DNA from 2 places in the Diaphorobacter sp. ED-3 genome. Region 1 is predicted to be linked to the other one. Evidence: riboswitches for the same ligand, from Rfam matches in the RefSeq annotation. Region 1 holds a riboswitch; the other holds the start of a gene.
The links. Region 1 has a riboswitch for S-adenosylhomocysteine ahead of metH (methionine synthase). Riboswitches for the same ligand answer to the same signal wherever they lie in the genome.

Region 1 (6,665 bases):
GCGCGCAGGTCGGGCTGGGGGCGGCGGGAGTGGTCGTAGCGCTCGTTGAGCCGTGCCGGATCGATGCGCCCGCCGTGCAGCTCATACAGGTAGCGCTCCACGGCCTGCGTCAGCTCCTGGTCGAGCGCCACGGCGCAGGCGGCATCCAGGCCGCGGGCGGCTGCGGCCGCCAGCGCATCACTCAGGTGCTGCGCGCCATAGTCGGCCGGCTCCAGCCCATCGGCTGCGGCTTCGTTGAGCCAGCGCACCGCTTCATGCGCAGCCGGCAGGGGGCGCCCGTCAGCCGTCAGCCAGGACGGGTTCGCCCAGGCAGCCAGCGGCATCCAGGCCGCCAGCAGCAGGGGTGCAGTGTGGTGTGTCAGCAGGCGCAGGTTCATGGGTCGATCTTGGCATGGCCTGCGCCGACCAGGCGCTATAGCCCCAGATTCGGCGCAAGCGCGCGCTCCACCTCGGCCAGGGGCACTCCGCTGCGCTGGGCCATGTCCTGCACCTGCGCATCGTCGATCTTGCCGACGCTGAAGTAGGTGCTCTCGGGGTGGCTGAAGTAAAAGCCGCTCACACTGGCCGCGGGCGTCATGGCGTAGCTGTCGGTAATGTCCATGTCGACGTCGGCCGTGCCCAGCAATGCAAACAGCGGCTTCTTCACCCGGTGATCGGGGCATGCGGGGTAGCCCGGCGCGGGGCGGATGCCCACGTACTTCTCGGCGATCAGTTCGTCGTTGGACAGCCGCTCGCCCGCCTGGTAGCCCCACCAGTCGGTGCGCACGCGGTGGTGCAGCCATTCGGCACCGGCCTCGGCCAGGCGATCGGCCAGGGCCTTGAGGGTGATGGCGCTGTAGTCGTCGTGGTCGGCCATGAACTCGGCCACCTTGGCATCCACGCCGATGCCGGCAGTGACGGCAAACGCGCCAATGTGGTCGGCCTGCGTGGGTGCGCCACCCTCCAGGCGAGGCGCGATGAAGTCGGCCAGGCAGCGACTGGGGCGCATGCGGCCCTCGGCGTCGGGCTGCTTCTCGGCCTGCTGGCGCAGGCCGTACCAGGTGAGCACGACCTTGTCGCGCGCGGCATCGGCATACAGCTCGATGTCGTCATCGCGCACGGTGTTGGCGGGCCAGAAGCCCACCACGGCGTGGGCCGTGAGCCAGCGGCCCTCCACGATCTTCTTGAGCATGGCCTGTGCGTCGCGGAAGACGCGCGTGGCTTCCTCGCCCACCACCTCGTCCTGCAGGATGTCGGGGTACTTGCCGGCCAGGTCCCAGGTCTGGAAGTACGGTGCCCAGTCGATGAAGGGCACCAGTTCGGCCAGGTCGATGTTCTTGATCACGCGCCGGCCGATGAACTTGGGCGCCGGCGGCTGGTAATGCGCCCAGTCGATGCGCGTCTTGTTGGCGCGGCACTGCGCCAGCGGCCACACCGGCGTCTTCTTCTTGTTGGCATGCAGGTGGCGCACATGGTCGTAGTCGGCCTGCACCTCCGCCAGGTAGCTGTCCTTTTGCTCGCCCAGCAGGCTCTGCGCCACGCTCACGCTGCGCGAGGCATCGGGCACGTAGACCACGGGGCCCTGGTACTGCGGCGCGATCTTGACGGCCGTGTGCACGCGCGAGCAGGTGGCGCCGCCGATCAGCAATGGAATCTTCTTGATGCGGAAGTACTCGTCCTTGTCCATCTCGCCGGCCACGTACTGCATCTCTTCCAGGCTGGGCGTGATCAGGCCCGACAGGCCGATGATGTCCGCGCCTTCGGCCTTGGCGCGCGCCAGGATTTCATGGCAGGGCACCATCACGCCCATGTTGATGACCTCGAAGTTGTTGCACTGCAGGACGACGGTCACGATGTTCTTGCCGATGTCATGCACGTCGCCCTTCACGGTGGCGATGACGATCTTGCCCTTGCTGGACACGTCCAGGCCGGCGGCTTCCTGCTGGCGCTTTTCTTCCTCGATGTAAGGGATCAGGTGGGCCACGGCCTGCTTCATCACGCGGGCGCTCTTGACCACCTGCGGCAGGAACATCTTGCCCGCGCCGAACAGGTCGCCCACGATGTTCATGCCGTCCATCAGCGGACCTTCGATCACATGCAGCGGGCGGCCGCCGCCTTGCACCACGATCTGCTGGTAGGCCTCCTCGGTGTCTTCGACGATGAAGTCGGTGATGCCGTGTACCAGCGCATGCGACAGGCGCTCACCCACGGTTTTCGGGTGCTCGGGCGTGCCGCGCCACTCCAGCTTCTTGCTGTCGTCCTTGGCGGCACCCTTGGCGGCCTCGGCGATCTCCAGCAGGCGTTCGGCCGCGTCGGGGCGGCGGTTCAACACCACGTCTTCCACACGCTCGCGCAGCTCGGGGTCGAGGTCGTCGTAGACGCCGACCATGCCCGCGTTGACGATGCCCATGTCCATGCCGGCCTTGATGGCGTGGTACAGGAACACGGTGTGGATCGCCTCGCGCACCGGCTCGTTGCCGCGGAAGCTGAACGACACGTTGGACACGCCGCCCGACACCTTGGCGCCCGGCAGATGCTGCTTGATCCAGCGCACGGCCTCGATGAAGTCCACGGCGTAGTTGGCGTGCTCTTCGATGCCCGTGGCGATGGCGAAGATGTTGGGGTCGAAGATGATGTCCTCGGGCGCCATGCCCACCTCGTCCACCAGGATGCGGTAGGCGCGCTCGCAGATCTCGGTCTTGCGTGCGAAGGTGTCGGCCTGGCCCTTCTCGTCGAAGGCCATGACCACGGCAGCCGCGCCGTAGCGGCGGATCAGCTTGGCCTGGCGCTTGAACTCTTCCACGCCCTCCTTCATGCTGATGGAGTTGACGATGCCCTTGCCCTGCAGGCAGCGCAGGCCGGCCTCGATGACCTCCCACTTGGAGCTGTCCACCATCACCGGCACCCGGGCGATGTCGGGCTCGGAGGCAATGAGGTTCAGGAAGCGCACCATCGCGGCCTTGCTGTCCAGCATGGCCTCGTCCATGTTCACGTCGATGATCTGCGCGCCGTTTTCCACCTGCTGACGCGCCACCGACAGTGCCTGCTCGTACTGGTCGTTCAGGATCATGCGCGCGAACGCCTTGGAGCCGGTGACGTTGGTGCGCTCGCCCACGTTGACGAACAAGCTCCCCTCGCCGATGAACACGGGCTCCAGCCCCGACAGGCGCATGGGCGGCACGGCGTGCGAAGGGACGGAAGATGCGGGGGCGGACGACGGCATGGGGCTCACCTGGATAACAAGAACAGACACATCAGGTGAGCGCCGTTGGTACACGCACGGCTGCATGCCGCGGTGGGCCCGAGCCTGACGCCGCCACGCGCGAGCCGCCTGTGCGGCCCCGGCCGGCGGGCGCTGCAGCGCTCCTCGGGAAAGCGTCGAATTCTACGCGGCCCACCTTTGGGGGGCAGGCATATGGATATACCCCCGCGTGCACTGTGCGCCCAGAACGTGGCCCCTACACGGGGCGGTGGCTGTTTCAAGCAAAAACAGACCGCAAGCCAGCCACAGCAAGCGCTAAAAGCTATCAAACAAGGAGCATCAGCCCTGCTCCCGTAACAGTCGCAGCTTGCGGTACAGCGTGCGCGTGCTGACCCCCAGGGCGCGTGCCAATTCGCGACGCGACGCGGCCCCACCCGCCAGCGCCGCGCGCAGGGCCTCGGATTCGATGTCACGCAGGGTGGCATGGTCGGGCTGCTGCGCAGCGCGGGCCGGCGCCGCCGCGGGCGCATCGAACGAGAGCGCGCGCTCGATCGTATGGGCGGTCACCACCGCGCCGTCGGTCAGCAGCGCGGCACGTTCCAGCACGTTGCGCAGCTCGCGTACGTTGCCGGGGAAGGGGTGCTGCGCCAGCCGGCGCAGCGCCGCGGGCGCAAGCACCAGGCCCCGCCCCCCGGCCACGCGCTGCAGGAGCGATTCCGCCAGCAGCGGAATGTCCTGCGGGCGTTCGCGCAGCGCGGGCAGCTGGATGGGAAAGGTGCTCAGGCGGTAGTACAGGTCCTGGCGAAACCGCCCCTCGCGCACCATGGCGCGCAGGTCGCGGTGGGTGGCCGCCACCAGTCGGATGTCCGCGCGGCGCAGCTCGGTGTGGCCCACGCGGCGGTAGGTGCCGCTTTCCAGCAAACGCAGCAGCTTGACCTGCATGGTGAGCGGGATGTCGCCCACCTCGTCCAGGAACAGCGTGCCGCCGTGCGCCGCCTCCACCAGGCCGGCGCGTGCGGCATGGGCGCCGGTGAAGGCGCCACGCTCGTGGCCGAACAGTTCGCTCTCGAACAGCGTCTCGGGCAGGCTGGCGCAGTCCACCACCACCAGCGGCCGCCCCGCGCGGGGGCTGGCCTCGTGCACGGCGCGCGCGGCCAGCTCCTTGCCCGTGCCCGACTCGCCCAGCAGCAGCACGCTGGCCTGCGACGGGCCCACGCGCGCGATCAGCTCCAGCACGGCCTGGAACGCGGGCGCGCGCCCGATCATGCCCAGCGCGCCCGGCTGCCCCTGGGCAATGCGCAGCGGCTCCATCTTCTCCAGAAAGTACTGGGGCTGGCCCGCCTCGTCGCGCAGCGGCACCAGTTCGATCTGCACGTATTCCTCGCCCGCCGGGGTGTGGTGCAGGTGCAGCACGCGCTCGCGCTGGCCGCTGAAGAGCGAGCGCGCCAGCGGGCAGGTCTCGCCCGCCTGGTCGCACGGCACGGGCGAATGGTGCGAGACCGCATGGCAGGTGCGCCCCACCACCGGCGCGCCCTGGCCGAACTGGCGACGGTAGGCGCCGTTGGCGGCCACGATGCGGTAGCCGCGGTCGAACAGGATGTGCGGCTCGGGCAGCCCCTCCAGCCAGGAGGCGAGCAGCGCGGTCTGCGCCACCTGCGCCGGGGTGGGGGAAAGATCAGGAGTGTCGGCCATGGTGACATATGGTGTCACAAATGGCATGCATTGGCAGTGTTTCTGCCGTCCACCATGGCAGCGCTGACTCCTTGGGTGGATGTAAGCCTTTGTTCCACATAGGGATTTCGCACGCAGTGCCGCGCAGCCAGGCTGGCACGGCTCTTGAGTCAGGACAAGCAAGCGCGCGGTCCTTTGGCCGCGCCCATCGTGAAGGAATCGCCATGACTGCCCTGCCCGCCTCGTGCACCTGCGCTGCGCCCGACGCAGAACGCCGCACCCTGATCCACGCCACGGCCGCCGCCGGGGGTCTGGCCGCCGTCGGCGCGGCCGTGCCCCTGGTCAGCAGCCTGGCGCCCAGCGAACGCGCACGCTCCCTGGGCGCGGCCGTGGAGGTGGACATCGCCGGCTTGCCGCCGGGCGGCATGCTCACGGTGGAGTGGCGCGGCAAACCCGTCTGGATCGTGCGGCGCACGCCGGAGATGCTGCAGTCGCTGCAGGGGCTGGAGGCACAGTTGGCCGACCCCGCATCGGCCAAGGACCAGCAGCCCGACTACGCGCGCAATACCCACCGCTCCATCCAGCCGGAGGTCTTCGTGGCCATCGGCATCTGCACGCACCTGGGCTGCTCGCCCACGGCCGTGGCCCCGGGCGCGCCGCAGTCCGGCCTGGGCGCGGGCTGGCCCGGGGGCTTCTTCTGCCCCTGCCATGGCTCCACGTTCGACAACGCGGGTCGCGTGTACCGCAACAAGCCCGCACCGACGAACCTGGAGGTGCCGCCGCACCGCTTCCTGAGCGCCACGCGGCTGCTGATCGGCGAGGACAGCGCCAGCGCCTGATCGACCGCCCTTCGCCCAAGACCATCACAACCACGCCCCCTTCCATGCCCGCCCCACAGACCCAGCCCCCCGCTGCCGAACGCGACGTCTACGTCGACCTGTACGAAGCCAAGAAGAAGATCTACCCGCGCGCCATCGGCGGCGTGTTCACGCGCTGGCGCTGGGCGCTGGTGCTGCTCACCCAGGGGGTGTTCTACGGCCTGCCCTGGTTGCAGTGGGGCGAGCGGCAGATGGTGCTGTTCGACCTGGGCGCGCGGCGCTTTTACCTGTTCGGCCTGGTGCTGTACCCGCAGGACTTCATCTACCTCACCGGCCTGCTCATCATGTCGGCGCTGTCGCTGTTCCTGTTCACGGCGGTGGCGGGGCGGCTGTGGTGCGGCTTTGCCTGCCCGCAGACGGTGTACACCGAGCTGTTCCTGTGGCTGGAGCGCCTGACCGAAGGCGACCGCAGCGCGCGCATGCGCCTGGACAAGGGCCCGTGGACCTTCGAGAAGCTGTGGCGCAAGACGCTCAAGCAGCTCGCCTGGGTGTCGGTGGCGCTATGGACCGGCTTCACGTTCGTGGGCTACTTCGTGCCCATCCGCCAACTGGGCGGCGAGCTGCTGGCGCTGCACGGCACCTGGCAGATCTTCTGGGTGGGTTTCTACAGCTTCGCCACCTATGGCTTTGCGGGCTACATGCGCGAGCAGGTGTGCAAGTACATGTGCCCGTATGCACGCTTTCAGAGCGCGATGTTCGACAAGGACACGCTGATCGTCACTTACGACACCCAGCGCGGCGAGCCGCGCGCCGCGCGCAGCAAGAAGGTGGACGCCAAGGCCGCCGGCCTGGGCGACTGCATCGACTGCTCGCTGTGCGTGCAGGTGTGCCCCACGGGCATCGACATCCGCAAGGGCCTGCAGTACGAGTGCATTGGCTGCGGCATGTGCGTGGACGCCTGCAACACCGTGATGGACAAGGTGCAGTACCCGCGC
Region 2 (6,665 bases), 530 kb from region 1:
GTGCCAGATCTCCACGGGCTTGATACCCAGGCCCACCATGCCCAGTTCCTGCGCCGCGGCCTGGCTCAGGTCGATGACCCGGCCTGGCGCGAACGGTCCGCGATCATTGACGCGCACCACCACCACCTTGCCGTTGACCAGGCTGCGCACGCATACCCGCGCCCCGAAAGGCAACGTGCGGTGTGCGGCGGTGAGTTCCCCACGGTCAAAACGCTCGCCGCTGGCCGTGCGCCGGCCATGCAGGCTGCCGCCGTACCAGGAGGCCAGCCCGCGCCCGAGCAGCACGCCGCTTTCTTCCTCGTCTTCGCGGCCGCGCTCGATCGCGGTATCGGCTTCACGCGGAGAGGACGGTGCCGAGCGCACCCTGCCCTCCTTGCGAGCCCGCGGCGGGGCCGATACGCCGGAGTCGGGTGGGCTGTCCGCCTGCGCGCCCGCCGGTCCCGGCAGCGCCTGCGTCGGGCCAGGTGCTACCACAGGGGGCGCATCGGCGGGTGGCGCTGCGCAACCCGCCAGCACGGCCGCCAACAGCACGCCGGCCAACCACCGTCCCATACGGCCGGGTTGCAAAGGGTCAGAAGTCGCCGCAGCGGGTGATGACGTTGGTCTCAAAACGGCGCAGATCATTGCGTTCACCCGGTGTCAGGTCGGTGCGCGCTCTCTTGGCGGCCAGGATGCGTTTGGACTCCGCGCATTGCAGCGCCTTGCGGCTTTCCTGCTCCTCCTGCGCCAGTTGGGCTTGTTCCTCGCGCTCGCGCTCTGTGCGGCGCTGGCTGCGTGCCTCGCGGCGCTCGCGGTAGTAGCGCGAGGCGGCATCGCTCTCCTCGTCGCTGCAGTCGCGCCGGTATTCGCGCTGCATGCCTGCGATGACGTCGTAGCTGGAGCCGTTGGCCGATGCCCCGCGGATGCTGTTTTGCAGCGTGCGGCAGCGCCCGCTCATGTAGCTCTCGTATTCCGGCACCTCGCGCATCGCACTGCTGCGCCGGGACGGGGTGGGCGCGTAGCTGCGGGGCTCGACGCGTGGCTCCACCGGTCCCGCCGAGACGGCGGTGGTCACCATGCCCTTGGGGCACGGGCGCGCCAGGGTGTAGACGGCGCCCTGCTCGTCGCGGCAGGAATAGCGCGTCTGCGCCGACGCGGGCGATGCCATCGCAAGCGACAGCGTGGTGAACAGCAGGAAGGCAATGACGGGACTCATACCGCAAACGCGCAGGGGATAGGAGGAAGAGGACGGGAAAAAGCTGCCGATATTACCCATCCCCGCTGCTTCAGAGCCCCAGGCGGTCGCAGATTTCCAACGTGGCCGCGCTCTGGTTCATGGTGTAGAAGTGCAGGCCCGGCACGCCCTCGCGGCGCAGTTGCTCGCACAGGTGCGTGACGACATCCAGGCCGAAGGCGCGAATGCTCGCCACATCGTCACCATAGCCCTGCAGGCGCAGGCGGATCCAGCGCGGGATCTCGGCGCCGCAGGCGTCCGAAAAGCGCAGCAGCTGCGACGCGCCCATGATCGGCATGATGCCCGGCACCACGGGCACGTCCAGCCCCAGGCGGCGCACGTCCTGCACGAAGCGCAGGTAGGCGTCGGCATTGAAGAAGTACTGTGTGATGGCCGAGTCGGCGCCCGCGCGCACCTTGGTGGCAAAGGCCTGCAGGTCGGCATCAGACGAACGGGCCTGGGGATGGACCTCGGGGTAGGCCGCCACCTCGATGTGGAAGTCGCGCCCCGTCTCGGCGCGGATGAACGCCACCAGATCGCTCGCGTAATGGAACTCGCCCCCGATGCCGTAGCCACTGGGCAGGTCGCCGCGCAGCGCAACCAGGCGCTTCACGCCCATGGCTTTCAGCTCGGCGAGCTGCGCGCGCACGCCGTCCTTGGTGGCGCCGATGCACGAGAAGTGCGAGGCCGCGCTCACGCCCTCGGCGAGGATCTCGCGCACCGTGCCGAAGGTGCCCGCCTGCGTGGAGCCCCCCGCGCCGTAGGTGACGGAGCAGAACTCGGGCCGGCGCGCATACAGCTGCTGGCGCACGGCGCGCAGTTTGTCGGCGCCCTCGGGCGTCTTGGGCGGGAAGAATTCAAAGCTGACCGGAAAGGCCGTGGAAAGGCTCATGCCTTCCTCCTTGCATGGATGAAGAACTCGCGGTTGCCGTCGCCCCCCTCGATGGGGCTATCGATCCAGGCCACCACGTGCAGCCCCAGCTCCGTGCAGCAGTCTCGGATGCGCTGCTCCACCTGCGGATACAGCTGCGCATCGCGCACGATGCCGCCCTTGCCCACTTGGCCGGGCTGCAACTCAAACTGCGGCTTGACCAGCATCAGCAGCTGGCCCTGCTCTTTCAATAGCGGCACCAGCGCAGGCAGCACCAGCGTGAGCGAGATGAAGGACAGGTCGCCGGTGACGAGATCGAACGCTGGCGTGATGTCCACGTCCTCGCACCCGGGACGGCGGCGGCGCTGCACGGGCAATGAGCCCTCGGCGCGTGCCTTGGCCTTGGCGGCGCGCTCGGCCTTGAAGCTCTCGATCTCATGCTCCTTGGCGTCGTCGCTGTCGTCGTACTCATCGTCCACCATGCCGCCGTTGCGCATCCAGGCGTAGGGGGCCTGGGGCTGGGTGTCGTTGTCTTCCGCGTCCTCGATGACTTCGGACAGCGCCACGTCGCAGGCGTTCTGCAACGCCTCGGGCGTGAGGGCCCGGGCATTCACGCCTTCCACGCAGACCACCCGCGGGTCGGCGCGCAGCCGCTCGTGCAACTGGCCGTGGCCCACGTCCACGCCAATCACCTGGGCGGCGCCATGTGCCAGCAGGCAGTCGGTGAAACCGCCGGTGCTCTGCCCCACGTCCAGGCAGCGCAGGCCAGCCACTTGCATGCCCGTGGCCGCCAGCGCGCCTTCAAGCTTGAGGCCGCCGCGCGAGAGGTACTTGGCCTCCGCAGCGTCCAGCAGCTGCACCTCAACCCCCGCAGGAATGTCGTCGCCGTTCTTGGCCACCTTCTGCCACGGCAGCGTGGGCGCCAGGCGCCACTGCACGCCGGCGGCAATCAACCGCTGGGCCTGCGACCGGGTGGCCGCGTAGCCGCCTTCCACCAGAAATACGTCCGCGCGCATCGCGCTATCCTCTCATATCGATAGCTGGCAGCGCTTGCAGCGAGCCAATTTCAGCAATTTTTCATGCTGAAAACGACTACTGGCAAGCGCAAGCAGCTATGCTTTTTAACAATCAATAGCGGTAGGTGTCGGGCTTGTAGGGGCCCTGCTTCGGCACGCCGATGTAGGCGGCCTGCTCGTCGCTCAGCTCGGTCAGCATGGCGCCCACCTTCTTCAGGTGCAGGCGCGCCACCTTCTCGTCGAGGTGCTTGGGCAGCACGTAGACCTTGCCCACGTCGTAGCCCTCGGGGTGGGTGAACAGCTCGATCTGCGCGATCGTCTGGTTGGCGAACGAGTTGGACATCACGAAGCTGGGGTGGCCCGTGCCGCAGCCCAGGTTCACCAGGCGGCCCTTGGCCAGCAGGATGATGCGCTTGCCGTCCGGGAAGATCACATGGTCGACCTGGGGCTTTATTTCTTCCCACTGGCAGTGCTCTTCGAGCTTGGCGACCTGGATCTCGTTGTCGAAGTGGCCGATGTTGCAGACGATGGCCTGGTCCTTCATGGCCTTCATGTGCTCGAAGGTGATGACGTCACGGTTGCCCGTGGTGGTGACGAAGATGTCGGCCTTGTCGGCGGCCCACTCCATGGTCACGACCTTGAAGCCTTCCATGGCAGCCTGCAGGGCATTGATGGGGTCGATCTCGGTCACCCACACCTGGGCGCTCAGGGCGCGCAGCGCCTGGGCCGAGCCCTTGCCCACGTCGCCATAGCCCGCCACCACGGCCACCTTGCCGGCGATCATCACGTCGGTGGCGCGCTTGATGCCGTCCACCAGCGACTCGCGGCAGCCGTACAGGTTGTCGAATTTGGACTTGGTCACCGAATCGTTCACGTTGATCGCACGGAACAGCAGCGTGCCCTTGGCCGACATTTCCTTCAGGCGGTGCACGCCGGTGGTGGTCTCTTCGGTCACGCCGATGATCTGGGCGCTCTTGCGGCTGTACCAGGTGCTGTCCTCGGCCAGCTTGGCCTTGATGGCGGCGAACAGGATGCGCTCTTCCTCGCTGCCGGGGTTGGCCAGCACGGAGGCGTCCTTTTCAGCGCGCTTGCCCAGGTGCATCAGCAGCGTGGCGTCGCCGCCGTCGTCCAGGATCATGTTCGGGCCTTCGCCCTCGCTGCCCTTGGGACCGAAGTCGAAGATGCGGTGGGTGTAGTCCCAGTAGTCCACCAGGGTCTCGCCCTTGATGGCGAACACCGGCGTGCCGGTGGCGGCAATCGCGGCGGCGGCGTGGTCCTGGGTGGAGAAGATGTTGCACGAGGCCCAGCGCACGTCGGCGCCCAGGGCCTTGAGCGTCTCGATCAGCACGGCCGTCTGGATGGTCATGTGCAGCGAGCCGGTGATGCGCGCGCCCTTCAGGGGCTGCTTGGCCGCGAATTCCTCGCGGATGGCCATCAGGCCAGGCATCTCGGTTTCGGCGATGCGGATCTCCTTGCGGCCCCAGTCGGCCAGGGAGATATCGGCAATCGCGGAGTCGGCTGGGGACTTGAGAACAGCGCTCATGGTGGTTTCCTTGATGGGTATCTGAAAAAACCGCGCCTGGGGGATGGGGCTCACCGCACCGCAAGGCGTGGGTGAGCGTCGTTGCTGGGTATGACTTCCGAGCCTCGCGCCCCGCCGTGCTGGGGACGCTGCAACGCTCCTCGGAAAGTGCAAGATTATACCGGTGCCCCCGCGCCACGCGCCGCGCCGTAGAATCCCCGCCCAATGCCAGGGCGCTCCCGCAGGGTGCGCCCGCCTCTTCTCGCACCGGCCGCAGCGCACCGCGCGGCCCTCACCCAGAATCACTGTGTCGTACGCCCCAGAAACCCGGCGCCGCCGGACTTTTGCCATCATCTCCCACCCCGACGCCGGCAAGACCACGCTGACGGAAAAGCTGCTGCTGTTCTCCGGCGCCATCCAGATCGCCGGCGCCGTGAAGGGCCGCAAGGCCAGCCGCCACGCCACGTCCGACTGGATGGAAATCGAGAAGCAGCGCGGCATCTCGGTGGCGTCGAGCGTGATGCAGATGAGCTACCGCGACCATGTCATCAACCTGCTGGACACGCCGGGCCACAAGGACTTCTCGGAAGACACCTACCGCGTGCTCACGGCCGTCGATTCGGCCCTGATGGTGATCGACGCGGCCAACGGCGTGGAGGCGCAGACGCGCCGCCTGATCGAGGTCTGCCGCCAGCGCGACACGCCCATCATCACCTTCGTCAACAAGATGGACCGCGAGGTGCGCGACCCGCTGGACATCCTCGACGAGGTGGAGCGTGAGCTGGGCATGCCCTGCTGCCCCATCACCTGGCCCGTGGGCCAGGGCAAGAGCTTCGGCGGCATCATCAACCTGCGCACGCAAAGCATGACGGTCTTCCAGCCCGGCAGCGAAAAGCGCCCGCAGGACTTCGAGGTCATTCCTCTTTCCGACGCCGACAAGCTGCGCGCGCGCTTCGGTCAGGCCTTTGACGACGCACTGGAAAGCATGGAGCTGGCGCAAGGTGCCTCGGCACCCTGGGACCATGAAGCCTTCCTGGCTGGCAAGCTCACACCGGTGTTCTTCGGCTCGGGCGTGAACAACTTCGGTGTGATGGAAGTGCTGGATGCGGTGGTGGACATGTCGCCCCCGCCCGGCCCGCGCAAGAGCTCGCTCGTCGTCAACAAGCAGACCGTCGAGAAGACCATCCTGCCCGAAGACAAAGGCTTTTCGGGCGTGGTGTTCAAGGTGCAGGCCAACATGGACGCCAACCACCGCGACCGCATCGCCTTCGTGCGCGTGGCCAGCGGCAAGTACACGCCCGGCATGAAGCTCAAGGTCCAGCGCACCGCCAAGGAACTGCGCCCCACCAGCGTGGTCACCTTCATGAGCCAGCGCCGCGAGGCGGTGGAAGAGGCCTACGCCGGCGACATCATCGGCTTCACCACGCACGGCGGCGTGCAGCTGGGCGACACCATCACCGACGGCGCCAACCTGCAGTTCACCGGCCTGCCGTTCTTCGCACCCGAGATGTTCATGACCGTGGTGCTGAAGAACCCGCTGCGCACCAAGCAACTGCAGCAGGGCCTGATGCAGCTGGGCGAGGAAGGCGCCATCCAGGTCTTCAAGCCCGAGGCCGGCGGCAACATGCTGCTGGGTGCCGTGGGCCAGCTGCAGTTCGAAGTGGTGCAACACCGTCTGAACACCGAATACGACTGCGACATCCGTCTGGAAGCCTGCCAGTACACGGGAGCCCGCTGGATCACTGCCGACACGCCGGCCGAACTGCGCGAGTTCGAGAACGCCTACCCCATGCGCATGGCGCGCGATGCGGCGGACACGCTGGCCTACCTGTGCACGAGCCCATATGACGTACGGCTGGCGCAGGAGCGGTTCCCGAAGATTCACTTCCATCCGCTGCGGGAGCATGCGGGGTTGGCGTTGCAGAACAGTTGACGCGACCCCCATCCGCCATGCTCCCTCTTGCCTCATGGGACGAGTTGGCGCGCACGTGCATCACCGGCGTGCTCACCGACATCGACGACACCCTGACCACCGATGGCGCC

Region 2: linked by a shared signal. The riboswitch ahead of ahcY (adenosylhomocysteinase) and the one ahead of metH (methionine synthase) in region 1 are both predicted to bind S-adenosylhomocysteine.

What each region holds. Positions count from the first base shown of each region.
Region 1 covers NZ_CP115182.1:262,258-268,922, reverse strand. The annotation lists gene PCQ86_RS01275 (L,D-transpeptidase family protein) at 1-377, opposite strand, end outside; gene metH (methionine synthase) at 413-3,202, opposite strand; S-adenosyl-L-homocysteine riboswitch at 3,233-3,354, opposite strand; gene PCQ86_RS01265 (sigma-54 interaction domain-containing protein) at 3,521-4,873, opposite strand; gene petA (ubiquinol-cytochrome c reductase iron-sulfur subunit) at 5,077-5,691, shown strand; gene ccoG (cytochrome c oxidase accessory protein CcoG) at 5,736-6,665, shown strand, end outside.
Region 2 covers NZ_CP115182.1:792,907-799,571, reverse strand. The annotation lists gene PCQ86_RS03915 (septal ring lytic transglycosylase RlpA family protein) at 1-552, opposite strand, end outside; gene PCQ86_RS03910 (DUF4124 domain-containing protein) at 572-1,195, opposite strand; gene metF (methylenetetrahydrofolate reductase [NAD(P)H]) at 1,266-2,105, opposite strand; gene PCQ86_RS03900 (TlyA family RNA methyltransferase) at 2,102-3,100, opposite strand; gene ahcY (adenosylhomocysteinase) at 3,213-4,643, opposite strand; S-adenosyl-L-homocysteine riboswitch at 4,710-4,791, opposite strand; gene PCQ86_RS03890 (peptide chain release factor 3) at 4,930-6,555, shown strand; gene PCQ86_RS03885 (HAD-IIB family hydrolase) at 6,573-6,665, shown strand, end outside.